DNA from 3 places in the Paracoccus fistulariae genome. Region 3 is predicted to be linked to each of the others. Evidence: riboswitches for the same ligand, from Rfam matches in the RefSeq annotation. Region 3 holds a riboswitch; each other region holds the start of a gene.
The links. Region 3 has a riboswitch for cobalamin ahead of JHX87_RS05595 (TonB-dependent receptor plug domain-containing protein). Riboswitches for the same ligand answer to the same signal wherever they lie in the genome.

Region 1 (3,269 bases), 440 kb from region 3:
CGGCATCCCCAGAAAGCCGCCCCACCAGATCCGCAGCCCGGCCGGATCGAGGCGCTGGAAACTGCATGCACCATCCAGCATCACCGCCACGGTCTGCGCGCCGTCGGGCCAGCCGTGCTCGCGCAGCCTGCGCCCGGTGGTGACGGTCACCGCGCCGTTCAGCGTGTTAAAGGGGATCGCATGGGCCGCTGTCAGCGCCTGCAGGGCGGTGATACCGGGGATCACTCGCAGGTCGGGTTGCGGCTGCAGCCGTGCCGCGATCCGCAGCGTAGAATCGTAAAGCCCCGGATCGCCCCAGACCAGCAGCGCCACCGGCCCGCTTGGCTGCGCGCGCTCGATCGCTCCGGCCCAGATGGCGGCGATCTGATCGTGCCACAGGCGCACGCGCTGCAGATAGGGCAGGCGCTCGTCTCGCTGCGGCATGTCGAATTCGATCACCTGCGCGCGGCTGTCGCAATCGCGCAGGATGGCGTGGCGCAGTTCCGCCAGATCGGCCTTGTCCGGCCCCTTGCGCGGCAGCAGGATCAGCGCGGCCTCGCGCAGCGCCTGAACGGCTTCCAGCGTCACATGTCGGGGATTGCCGGTGCCGATCCCGATCAGCCAAAGCCGGATCACAGGATCGCGCCGGGGCAGGGGAACCGGCCACGGGATCGCGACCGGTTCGGATCGGGGCAGATCACGCCTGATACAGCCGACGGTTCAGCAACGAACCCTGACCGCCCGCGCGCAGGCTTTTGGCGATGGCCAGCGCCGCCAGATCGGCAATCGGCTCGACCAGCACGACGACCACATAGGCGGCGGCAAAGCTGGCAATGGAGGCGAGATTGTCCGCGCCCATGCCCTGACCGTACAGCGCCCAGAAGGCGACCCAGGCGACAACACCGCCCTGATAGACCAGCGACATCTTCAGCACGTCCAGATATGTCAGATCGACATAGGCCGTCGCCGCCGGGATCACCCGCTTGGCCAGCGCATCGATGGCAAATAGCGGCCAGAGGAGGGTCGAGACATTGACGAAATACATGGGCATATCGGTCGGCGCAAAGAACATGCCCTGAATCAGCAGCCCAAGTGCCAGCCCGATGGCCGAGGGCGCGGCCCCCAGGATCAGGAACAGCGTCGTGCCCAGAATGAAATGCACCTCGGAAATGCCGACGGCGAAATGGGGCAGCACCTCAAAGGAAACAAAGACGCCGATCACGGCAATCGCCGTGCGCAGCAGGAATGAGGCCGGGCTATGTGTGCGCAGGTCGTCGGCCGCCAGCTTGACGGTATAGGCCGCGGCGGCGGCGGCGGTGCCATAGGCAAGGCCCATCTTGGGGCCGGCCACGATTCCGGGTTCGATATGCATATTCAGGTCCTTCCATAAGCCACCCCACCGGCGGCGGTTTGGGCCGCATGTCGCGGCGTCTGGTTGCTGACGGCAGGTCTCCTGACTTGCGGGTCGCGGCGTGTTCGGGCCTTCCCAGCCGATCTTCTGGCCAGTGGCGTTCCGACACGCTCTCCGCTTACAGTTGCGGGGGCAGTGCGGGATTTTCACCCGCTTCCCTATTCACCGCGATATCGCGCGGCACCGTCGAAATCGTTATCGGACAGCCACGTCCGGCATGCAAGCGCGATGTCCCTTTCTTCAGTGCTCCGCCGCGATCAGGTGAAAGAACGTGCCCGTCACCTGCCCGCGCCGCGACCCGGTTTCGGCCACCGCCGTGCCATCGGCATCGCTGACATGGGCCAGCGGCTGGTCGGGCTGATCGAGGATGGTGGAATAATGGAACTCATGCCCGCGCAGGCGGTCGCCCGTGCCATGACCGGGCAGGGGCGCCTGCAGCAAGGCCCGGCGATAACCCAGATGCAGCCTGCGCTTTTCATAAGAGGTCGCCAGCCCCAGCAGCCCCGCCATCTGATGAGCCTGCCCGTTCTTGTCCGTCAGCGACTGGCCCAGCACCATATATCCGCCGCATTCGCCATGGACCGGCCCGGTCTTGGCAAAGCGGCGCAGCCCCTGCATGAAATGCGAGGCTGCGGACAGGGCGCCCGCGTGAAGCTCGGGATAGCCGCCCGGCAGCCAGACCAGATCGGCCGAGGGGTCCGGCTCCTCATCCGCAAGCGGCGAAAAGGGCAGGATCTGCGCGCCCGCATCGCGCCAGCCCTTCAGGATATGCGGATAGGTAAAGGAAAAGGCCGCATCCTGCGCCAGCGCGATCCGCTGGGCCGGGGGCGGGGGCAGCGCGCCCGCAGCCTGCAGGGGGTTCCCGGTTGCCGCGTCGCGGATCGCGGCCAGATCGACATGTTCGCGCAGGAATGCCGCATATCCGGCGATGGCGGCGTCCAGATCGGGATGCTCGACCGCCTGGATCAGGCCCAGATGACGCTCTGGCAGGGTCAGATCGCCACGGCGCGGCAATGCGCCCAGAACCCGCAGCCCGGCCCGCGTCATCCCCTCTTGCGTCAGGCGCAGATGGCGGGGGCTGGCCACGCGGTTCAGGATCACCCCGGCAATCGGCAGATCGGGGTCATAGCGCGCAAAGCCAAGCGCCGTGGCCGCCGCCGATTGCGCCTGACCGCTGACATCCAGCACCAGAATGACCGGCCAGCCCATCGCCCGCGCCGTTTCCGCGCTGGCGCCAAATCCGATCCGGCCCCGCGTCGCCACCCCGTCAAACAGCCCCATCGAGCCCTCGGCCACGCAGATATCGGCGCCGCGCGCCATCGCGGCGATGCTGCCGAACAGCCCCTGATCCATCGCCCAGCTGTCAAGGTTGTAAGAGGCCCGCCCGCAGGCCGCCTGATGAAAGGCGGGGTCGATATAATCCGGCCCGGATTTGAAGGGCTGCACGGCCAGCCCGTCCTCGGCCAAGGCGCGCAGCAGGCCCAGCATCACCGTGGTCTTGCCCGTGCCAGAGGACGGGGCCGAGATCATCAGCCCCGGCGGGTTGCCATCGCGCTCAGTCATCGGCGGGGCTCCACCCGGCCCATTCGCTTTCGGCCGATTGCGGGCGATAGCGGCGGTCGTAATCGGCGGAATAGAGGCAGCTTTCGGCAAAGCCATCGGCTGCCAGCGCGTCGCCCACAAGGATCAGGGCCGTACGCGCGATCCCGTCCGGCATCTGCGACGGGATCCCGGCCAGCGTGGCGCGGATGATGCGCTGATCGGGCCAGCTTGCCCGCCAGACCACCGCGACGGGGCAATCGGGGCCGTAATGGGGCAACAACTGGGCCACGACCTGCGCAAGCTGCTGCACCGACAGATGCAGCGCCAGCGTGGCGCC
Region 2 (3,269 bases), 430 kb from region 3:
CGGCGCGTCTGGCCGAGGCGTCGAAGCGGCCGCGATATTGGAGTTCACCATCCGCGTTATAGCCAAAGAAATCCGGCGTGCATTCCGCGCCATAGGCTTTGGCCACGTCCTGCGTCTCGTCATAAAGATACGGAAAGGTAAAGCCGTGGCGCGCGGCCTCGGTCTTCATCTGCTGCGGGCCGTCCTGCGGATAATCCGCCACATCATTGGCCGAGATTGCCACCACGCCGATACCGGCGCGCTGCATCTGCGCCGCGTCGCGGACAATGCGGTCGATGATCGACTGCACATAGGGACAGTGATTGCAGATGAACATCACCAGCGTGCCACGCGGACCCGTGACATCCTCAAGCCGATAGATCCGGCCATCGGTGCCCGGCAGCGCGAAATCATGCCAGGGCGCGCCAAAATCGCAAACGGGCGGCGATACAGCCATTACATGCCTCCATGTCGTTCCATGCGCCGGACTGTCGGGGAAAGCCGCCACAGGCGCAAGTATCGGGACGCATTTTGGATTTATGTTCCATAATACTGATTATTGCGGTTTTGGATGGATCAGAATTCCACGCCCTGCTGCGCCTTGATGCCGTCGCGGAACGGATGTTTGATCAGGCTCATCTCGGTCACCAGATCCGCGGCCTCGATCAGCTCCTGTTTTGCATTGCGCCCGGTCAGGCAGACATGCGTCATCGGCGGCTTTTCGGTCAGCAGGACATCGACGACCTCCTCGATATCCAGATAATCATAGCGCAGCGCGATATTGATTTCGTCCAGCAACACGAAGCGGATGGCAGGATCGCGGATCTGCGCCTTGGCAAGCTCCCAGCCGTGGCGGGCTGCGGCGATATCGCGGTCGCGATCCTGGGTTTCCCATGTAAACCCTTCTCCAGATACAAAAAACCGGCACTCGTCGGCGAATTTTTCTTCCAGCAATTGCCGCTCGCCGGTCTGCCAGGTGCCCTTGATGAACTGCACCACCGCGCAGGGCATCCGATGGGCGATGCAGCGCATGATCATCCCGAAACCAGAGGATGACTTGCCCTTCCCCGCCCCGGTATGAACGATGATCAGACCTTTTTCCTCGGTCTTGTCCTGCATCATCCGGTCGCGCGCCGCCTTGATGCGTTTCATCTTTTCATTGTGACGACGGGCGGCCTCATCCATTCCGGTTTCCTTTCGGCTTGACAGGCTTGGCGCGGGCTGACCATATCGGCGCAGCTGGTGCCTGTGTCAACAGGTGAAAAGGGAATGCAAGAGGTTCGTGCCACGGCCCGCGCCGAATTGCAGCCGCCCCCGCGACCGTGACCGGAAAGGTCATCCAGGAACCCACTGGCCCGAACAGGCTGGGAAGGAAGGATGACCGCCAAGGCTGTGCCTTGATATCCGCAAGCCGGGAGACCTGCCAGCGCGACGAATGAAACCGGGCGGGGTGATCCGGTGTCGGGCGCGTGGCGTTCTGGCCGCGCATTCGCCTTGCCACCCCCTGCCCCCGAAGTGATGGGGTTTGCGTGACAACGGCGCAATCACAGGTCGAATTGCTGGTCTGCACCCGTTGTCGTCATGGCGAAGGTGACGACGGCGCGGCGGATCGCCCGGGCAATCTGCTGATGCAGGCTCTGCGACAGGTGTCGCTGCCGGGCGTGACGATCACGCCGGTCGAATGCATGTCGAATTGCGCGCGCGGCTGCACGGTGGCGCTGCGCGGCGCGGGCCGCTGGACCTATATCTACGGCGATCTTGATGCCGATGCCCATCTGCAGACAATCTGTCAGGGCGCTGCCGCCTATCGCGCGGCACCTGACGGGCTGGTCCCCTGGCGCGAACGCCCCGAACATTTCCGCAAGAACTGTATCGCCCGAATTCCCCCGATGGAGAGCACCTGAATGAGCAATCTCGAAAAGATCCCCGTCACCGTCATCACCGGATTTCTGGGATCGGGCAAGACGACCCTGATCGGCAAGCTGATGCAAAATCCCGGCGGCAAGCGGCTGGCGGTCGTGGTCAATGAATTCGGCGATGTCGGCGTGGACGGCGATATCCTGAAGGGCTGCGCCATCCCCGGCTGCCCCGAGGAGAACATCGTCGAACTGGCCAATGGCTGTATCTGCTGCACTGTTGCCGATGAATTCATTCCCACGATCGAAGCGCTGATGGCGCTGGATCCGCGCCCCGATCACATCCTGATCGAGACCTCGGGGCTGGCGCTGCCGAAACCGCTGCTCAAGGCCTTTGACTGGCCCGATATCCGCAGCCGGATCACGGTCGATGGCGTCATTGCGCTGGCCGATGCCGAGGCGGTGGCGGCGGGCCGTTTCGCGCCCGACGTGGCGGCGGTGGACCGGCAGCGGCTGGCGGACGACAGTCTTGATCACGAAACCCCGCTGTCCGAGGTGTTCGAGGATCAGATCGCCTGCGCCGATATCATCCTGCTGACCAAGCCCGATCTGGCGGGCGCGGATGGCGTGGCGCAGGCCAAGGCGCTGATCAATGCCGAACTGCCCCGCCCGTTGCCGATCATCGAGGTGGCCGAGGGCACGGTCGATCCCCGTGTCATCCTGGGCCTTGGCGCGGCGGCCGAGGATGACCTGGCCGCGCGACCCTCGCATCACGACGGGGCCGAGGATCACGAGCACGACGATTTCGAAAGTGTCGTGATCGCCATTCCCGAACTTACGGATCCCGCCGAACTGGTCGCCCGCGTCACTGAACTGGCGCAGCGTCAGAATATCCTGCGGGTCAAGGGCTATGCCGCCATTACCGGCAAGCCGATGCGGCTGCTGGTGCAGGCGGTCGGCGCGCGGGTGCGGCATCAATATGACCGCCCGTGGAAAGGTGATGAGCCGCGTCAGGGGCGTCTGGTCGTGATTGCCGAACATGACGATATCGACGAGGCCGCGATCCGCGCCGTGCTGACCCCTGCCCCGGCCCCTGTCGGCTAAGGAAACGCCAGCGCGATGCACGTCATCTTTCGCGAAAGCCACGGTCTGGATGAGGCCGACACCCCTGTCGATCTGGGCCACAGCCCGGCCGATATGGTGGTGCTGTCCTTCTCCGACAGCGATCTGGCGGCTTTCGCCGAAGCCTGGCATCGCGGCCCGGGCCTGCCGACACTGCGGCTGGCCAATATCGCGCGGCTGAAACATCCGTTGTCGGTCGATACCTATCTGGACCAGACGCTGGGCGCGGCGCGTGCCATTCTGATCCGGCTGATCGGCGGGATTGCCTATTGGCCCTATGGCATCGCGCAGATCCGGCAATTGGCGCAAAAG
Region 3 (3,269 bases):
CGCAGGTTGAAGGCGGCCGTGGTGCCGGTGGCAAAGCTGCCCTCGATCCCCAGGTTCAGCGTATGGGCGGGCACCTCGGCCCAGTTCGAAGCTACCTCATTATCCACATAGGTATAGGACCCGCTGACGGCGTAGCCCGCGCCGAAGGCATAGCGGCCGTCAAGCTCGCCCCCCTTGCGGCGGGCATCGCCCTCGACCTGCACGTACCATCCGTTCGTACATGCCTCAGGAAAATCAAAACCGATCAGGTTCGTGGCCTTCAGCCAGAAGGCGGTGGCCCGCAGATAGCTGTCCTCGCCCCATTGCTTTTCGATGCCAAGCTCGGCGCTGCGGCTTTCCTCGCGCTGCAGCGTGTCATCGCCATAGGGGCCGTAAAGCTCGTAAAGCGAGGGTGCGCGAAAGCCATTGCCCAGCGAGGCGCGCAGGAACAGATCCTCGCGCAGGCGATAGACCGCAGCAACCCGGCCCGAGGTGAAATCGCCGAATTGCGAATGATTGTCATGGCGCAGCGACAGCGACAGATCGGCCTGCGTGCCCAGAGGTGTGTCGGTTTCGATGAAGATGCCATTGGTGCGGGTATCGCCATTGCCTTCGGCCGTTTCCTTCTCGGAATCCGCGCCAAAGATCAGCCGCCCGCCATCCGCGCCCAGATCGGTTGCGCCCTGCCAGGACAGCTTGTTGCGCGCGCCGATGAATTCCGTCGGGAAGCTGTTGCCATAGCTGGTGCGGTCCAGACGATAGCGGGTCAGGGTTACGGTATTGTCCACCGCGCCCGTCCGGAATTCGGCAAAGCCGCGAAGGCCAAAGCTTTTGCGATCCGTGTAATCATCGCCGGTTGACCCGATCACATCGCCGCCGAAATCGTCGAAATCGCCGGTGCTGTCTTCCCAGAAGCCGTTCAGGCCCAGCAGCGTGCCGTTTTCCAGCTCATGCGCGGCATAGAAGCTGAGGCGGGTGGCGTCATAGCCGTCATCCTCGAAATTGCCGTCATTTTCATCCAGCGCCGAAAATCCGTCCGTGTCGATCCGTGTCGCGGTGAAGGCCAGATCCGTCGCCACGCCGCGCCAGGTCAGGCCATAGCTGGCCAGCCAGGAATTATAGCTGCCGGCCTCGACCGTGGCCTGTTGCTGCAAGCCGTTTTCGGTCGGGCGCGCCGATTGCAGCGTCAGAACGCCAGAGATCGCGCGCGAACCGTAAAGCGCCGATTGCGCCCCGCGCAGCAATTCGCCGCGCATGACATCCGCGCCGATCAGCCCGCCCGTGTCGTAGGACGGCTGGCCCGCCGCCGCGTCCGAAACCTCGATCCCGTCGATGACCACGGGCAGGTAATGGCTGGGCGCGCCGCGCAGGACGACCGATCCGGTGGTGCCCAACGGGCCGCTTTGCCGGATGGTCACGCCGGGCAGGCGGGACAGGGTTTTCGTCAGCGGCTCGCCCGCGCGCCCATCCAGATCCTGAGGGGAGATGACCGAGACGGAACTGCCGCTGCGATCCAGATCCGTCGCCTCGCGGTTGGCGGTCAGGGTGATTGGATCCAGCAGATAGGGGTCCTGCGGATCCTGCGCCAGGGCGGGCAGGGCAGTGGTCAGGCTCAGCGCAAGGCTGCTGGTGAAATATCGGGTCATCTGGCGCATCGGCTCGTTTTCCCTCCTTGGCCCGGTCGGGCGGTGGTGTCTGTGTCCGCTGGCCGGACGGCGATATCACCACGACGGAAGGTCCGCTTTGCACATGCGCCCCGCATGCACCCAGGGTGATTGCCTTGGCAGGTCTCCTGACTTGGCGGGTCGCAGCTTGGCCGGGCCTTCCCATCCGCAGGCGCGGGCAGTGGCGTTTTCCGGCCTCGCTCGCCGCTTACAGTTGCGGGGGCAGTCGCGGAATTGCACCGCGTTCCCTTTTCACCGGGTTTTGGCCCGGAACCGAGGCAGGCACGGGTTAACCGATGCCGGATCGGCAGGGCAAGGGCTTTCGGCAGGTCGTGGAGAGAACGCAGCGCGATCGTGTCACGGGGTCAGGCTTTTGACCCATTCCGGCACGGTTTGCGAGGCCGGACCCAGAATCCGGCGGTCGAAATCGCGGGCATTGAAGCTGGCATCCAGATTCAGTTCGACACATTCCGCGCCACTATGCGCGGCATGCTGGGCAAAACCGGCGGCCGGATAGACATTGCCCGATGTGCCGATAGCCGCGAAAAGATCGCTTCCTTCGATCGCCTCCCAGATGCGTTCCATCTGATAGGGCATCTCGCCGAACCAGACGATATCGGGGCGGGTGGCGGTCCTGCCGCAGAAGGGGCAGGGATCCTCCGGCGACATGCTGTCCGGGGCGTCCCATCTTTCGCCGCAGGCCGCGCAAAGCGCGCGGGCCAGCGAGCCGTGCATATGGATCACGTCGGGACTGCCGCCACGTTCGTGCAGATCATCGACATTCTGCGTCACCAGCGTCAGATCATGCGCGCGCGCCAGATCGGCCAGCGCGATATGCGCCGCATTGGGTTCGGCGGCCGAGGCTGCGGCCCGCCGGGCGTTATAGAAACGATGGACCAGCGCAGGATCGCGGGCAAAGCCTTCGGGCGTCGCCACATCCTCGATCCGGTGCTGTTCCCACAGACCGTCGCTGGCGCGGAAGGTGGCAATGCCGCTTTCCGCCGAGATCCCTGCGCCGGTCAGAACCGTGATCCGCATCGCGCGATCTTAGCGGCAATAGGCCTCGGCCCGGGCGGCAAAGGATTTGTAGCGCGCCCAGAACGCATTGTCGGAATTGCTTTTCGACATGCGCACCACCTGCGCCTCATGCGGGTCGCGGAAGAAGCGGGCGGCGCGGCGCTGATCAGAGCGCGACAGGGTCTGGTTCGCGACCTGCTGAATGCAGCCGCAAAGCGGGGCATTGCCGCGCGCTCGGTCGGAACGCACGCAGGCGCTGTCAATCGGTCCGGCCACGGCCAGCGGTGCGGTCAAAACAATGGCCGCTGCCGCAATGAAAATGCGGTTGAACATGGGGCTGTCTCCTCGGTTCCTTGTCCTCTGCGAAGGCGGCCGGTTGTCCCGGTCTGAATGCCTTGTCATCTGTGTGATCCATAGCAGAAATGTGACGCAGGCTCAATCTTCGCGGGCTGGCCTGTGCTGTGCCGTTCCAGGCCGACGGATCAATATCTTGTAAGGGCAGCCTGCCTAACCCGCGATCTGGGCGTCGTAACCCGCCTCGCGAATCGCGGCGGTTGCCTCTTCCGCGGACAGCCCCCGGATCTCGGCATTGCCTGCGGCCAGATCGAC

Region 1: linked by a shared signal. The riboswitch ahead of JHX87_RS03470 (energy-coupling factor ABC transporter permease) and the one ahead of JHX87_RS05595 (TonB-dependent receptor plug domain-containing protein) in region 3 are both predicted to bind cobalamin.
Region 2: linked by a shared signal. The riboswitch ahead of JHX87_RS03530 (DUF1636 domain-containing protein) and the one ahead of JHX87_RS05595 (TonB-dependent receptor plug domain-containing protein) in region 3 are both predicted to bind cobalamin.

What each region holds. Positions count from the first base shown of each region.
Region 1 covers NZ_CP067136.1:685,755-689,023, forward strand. Annotated here, with positions in the region: gene cobF (precorrin-6A synthase (deacetylating)) at 1-615, opposite strand, end outside; gene JHX87_RS03470 (energy-coupling factor ABC transporter permease) at 677-1,351, opposite strand; cobalamin riboswitch at 1,406-1,593, opposite strand; gene JHX87_RS03475 (cobyrinic acid a,c-diamide synthase CobB) at 1,631-2,953, opposite strand; gene cobM (precorrin-4 C(11)-methyltransferase) at 2,946-3,269, opposite strand, start outside.
Region 2 covers NZ_CP067136.1:698,009-701,277, reverse strand. Annotated here, with positions in the region: gene JHX87_RS03540 (thioredoxin family protein) at 1-436, opposite strand, end outside; gene cobO (cob(I)yrinic acid a,c-diamide adenosyltransferase) at 556-1,164, opposite strand; cobalamin riboswitch at 1,202-1,421, shown strand; gene JHX87_RS03530 (DUF1636 domain-containing protein) at 1,509-1,883, shown strand; gene cobW (cobalamin biosynthesis protein CobW) at 1,884-2,939, shown strand; gene cobN (cobaltochelatase subunit CobN) at 2,955-3,269, shown strand, end outside.
Region 3 covers NZ_CP067136.1:1,124,152-1,127,420, reverse strand. Annotated here, with positions in the region: gene JHX87_RS05595 (TonB-dependent receptor plug domain-containing protein) at 1-1,625, opposite strand, end outside; cobalamin riboswitch at 1,745-1,936, opposite strand; gene JHX87_RS05590 (NAD-dependent deacylase) at 2,001-2,681, opposite strand; gene JHX87_RS05585 (hypothetical protein) at 2,691-2,993, opposite strand; gene JHX87_RS05580 (heavy-metal-associated domain-containing protein) at 3,168-3,269, opposite strand, start outside.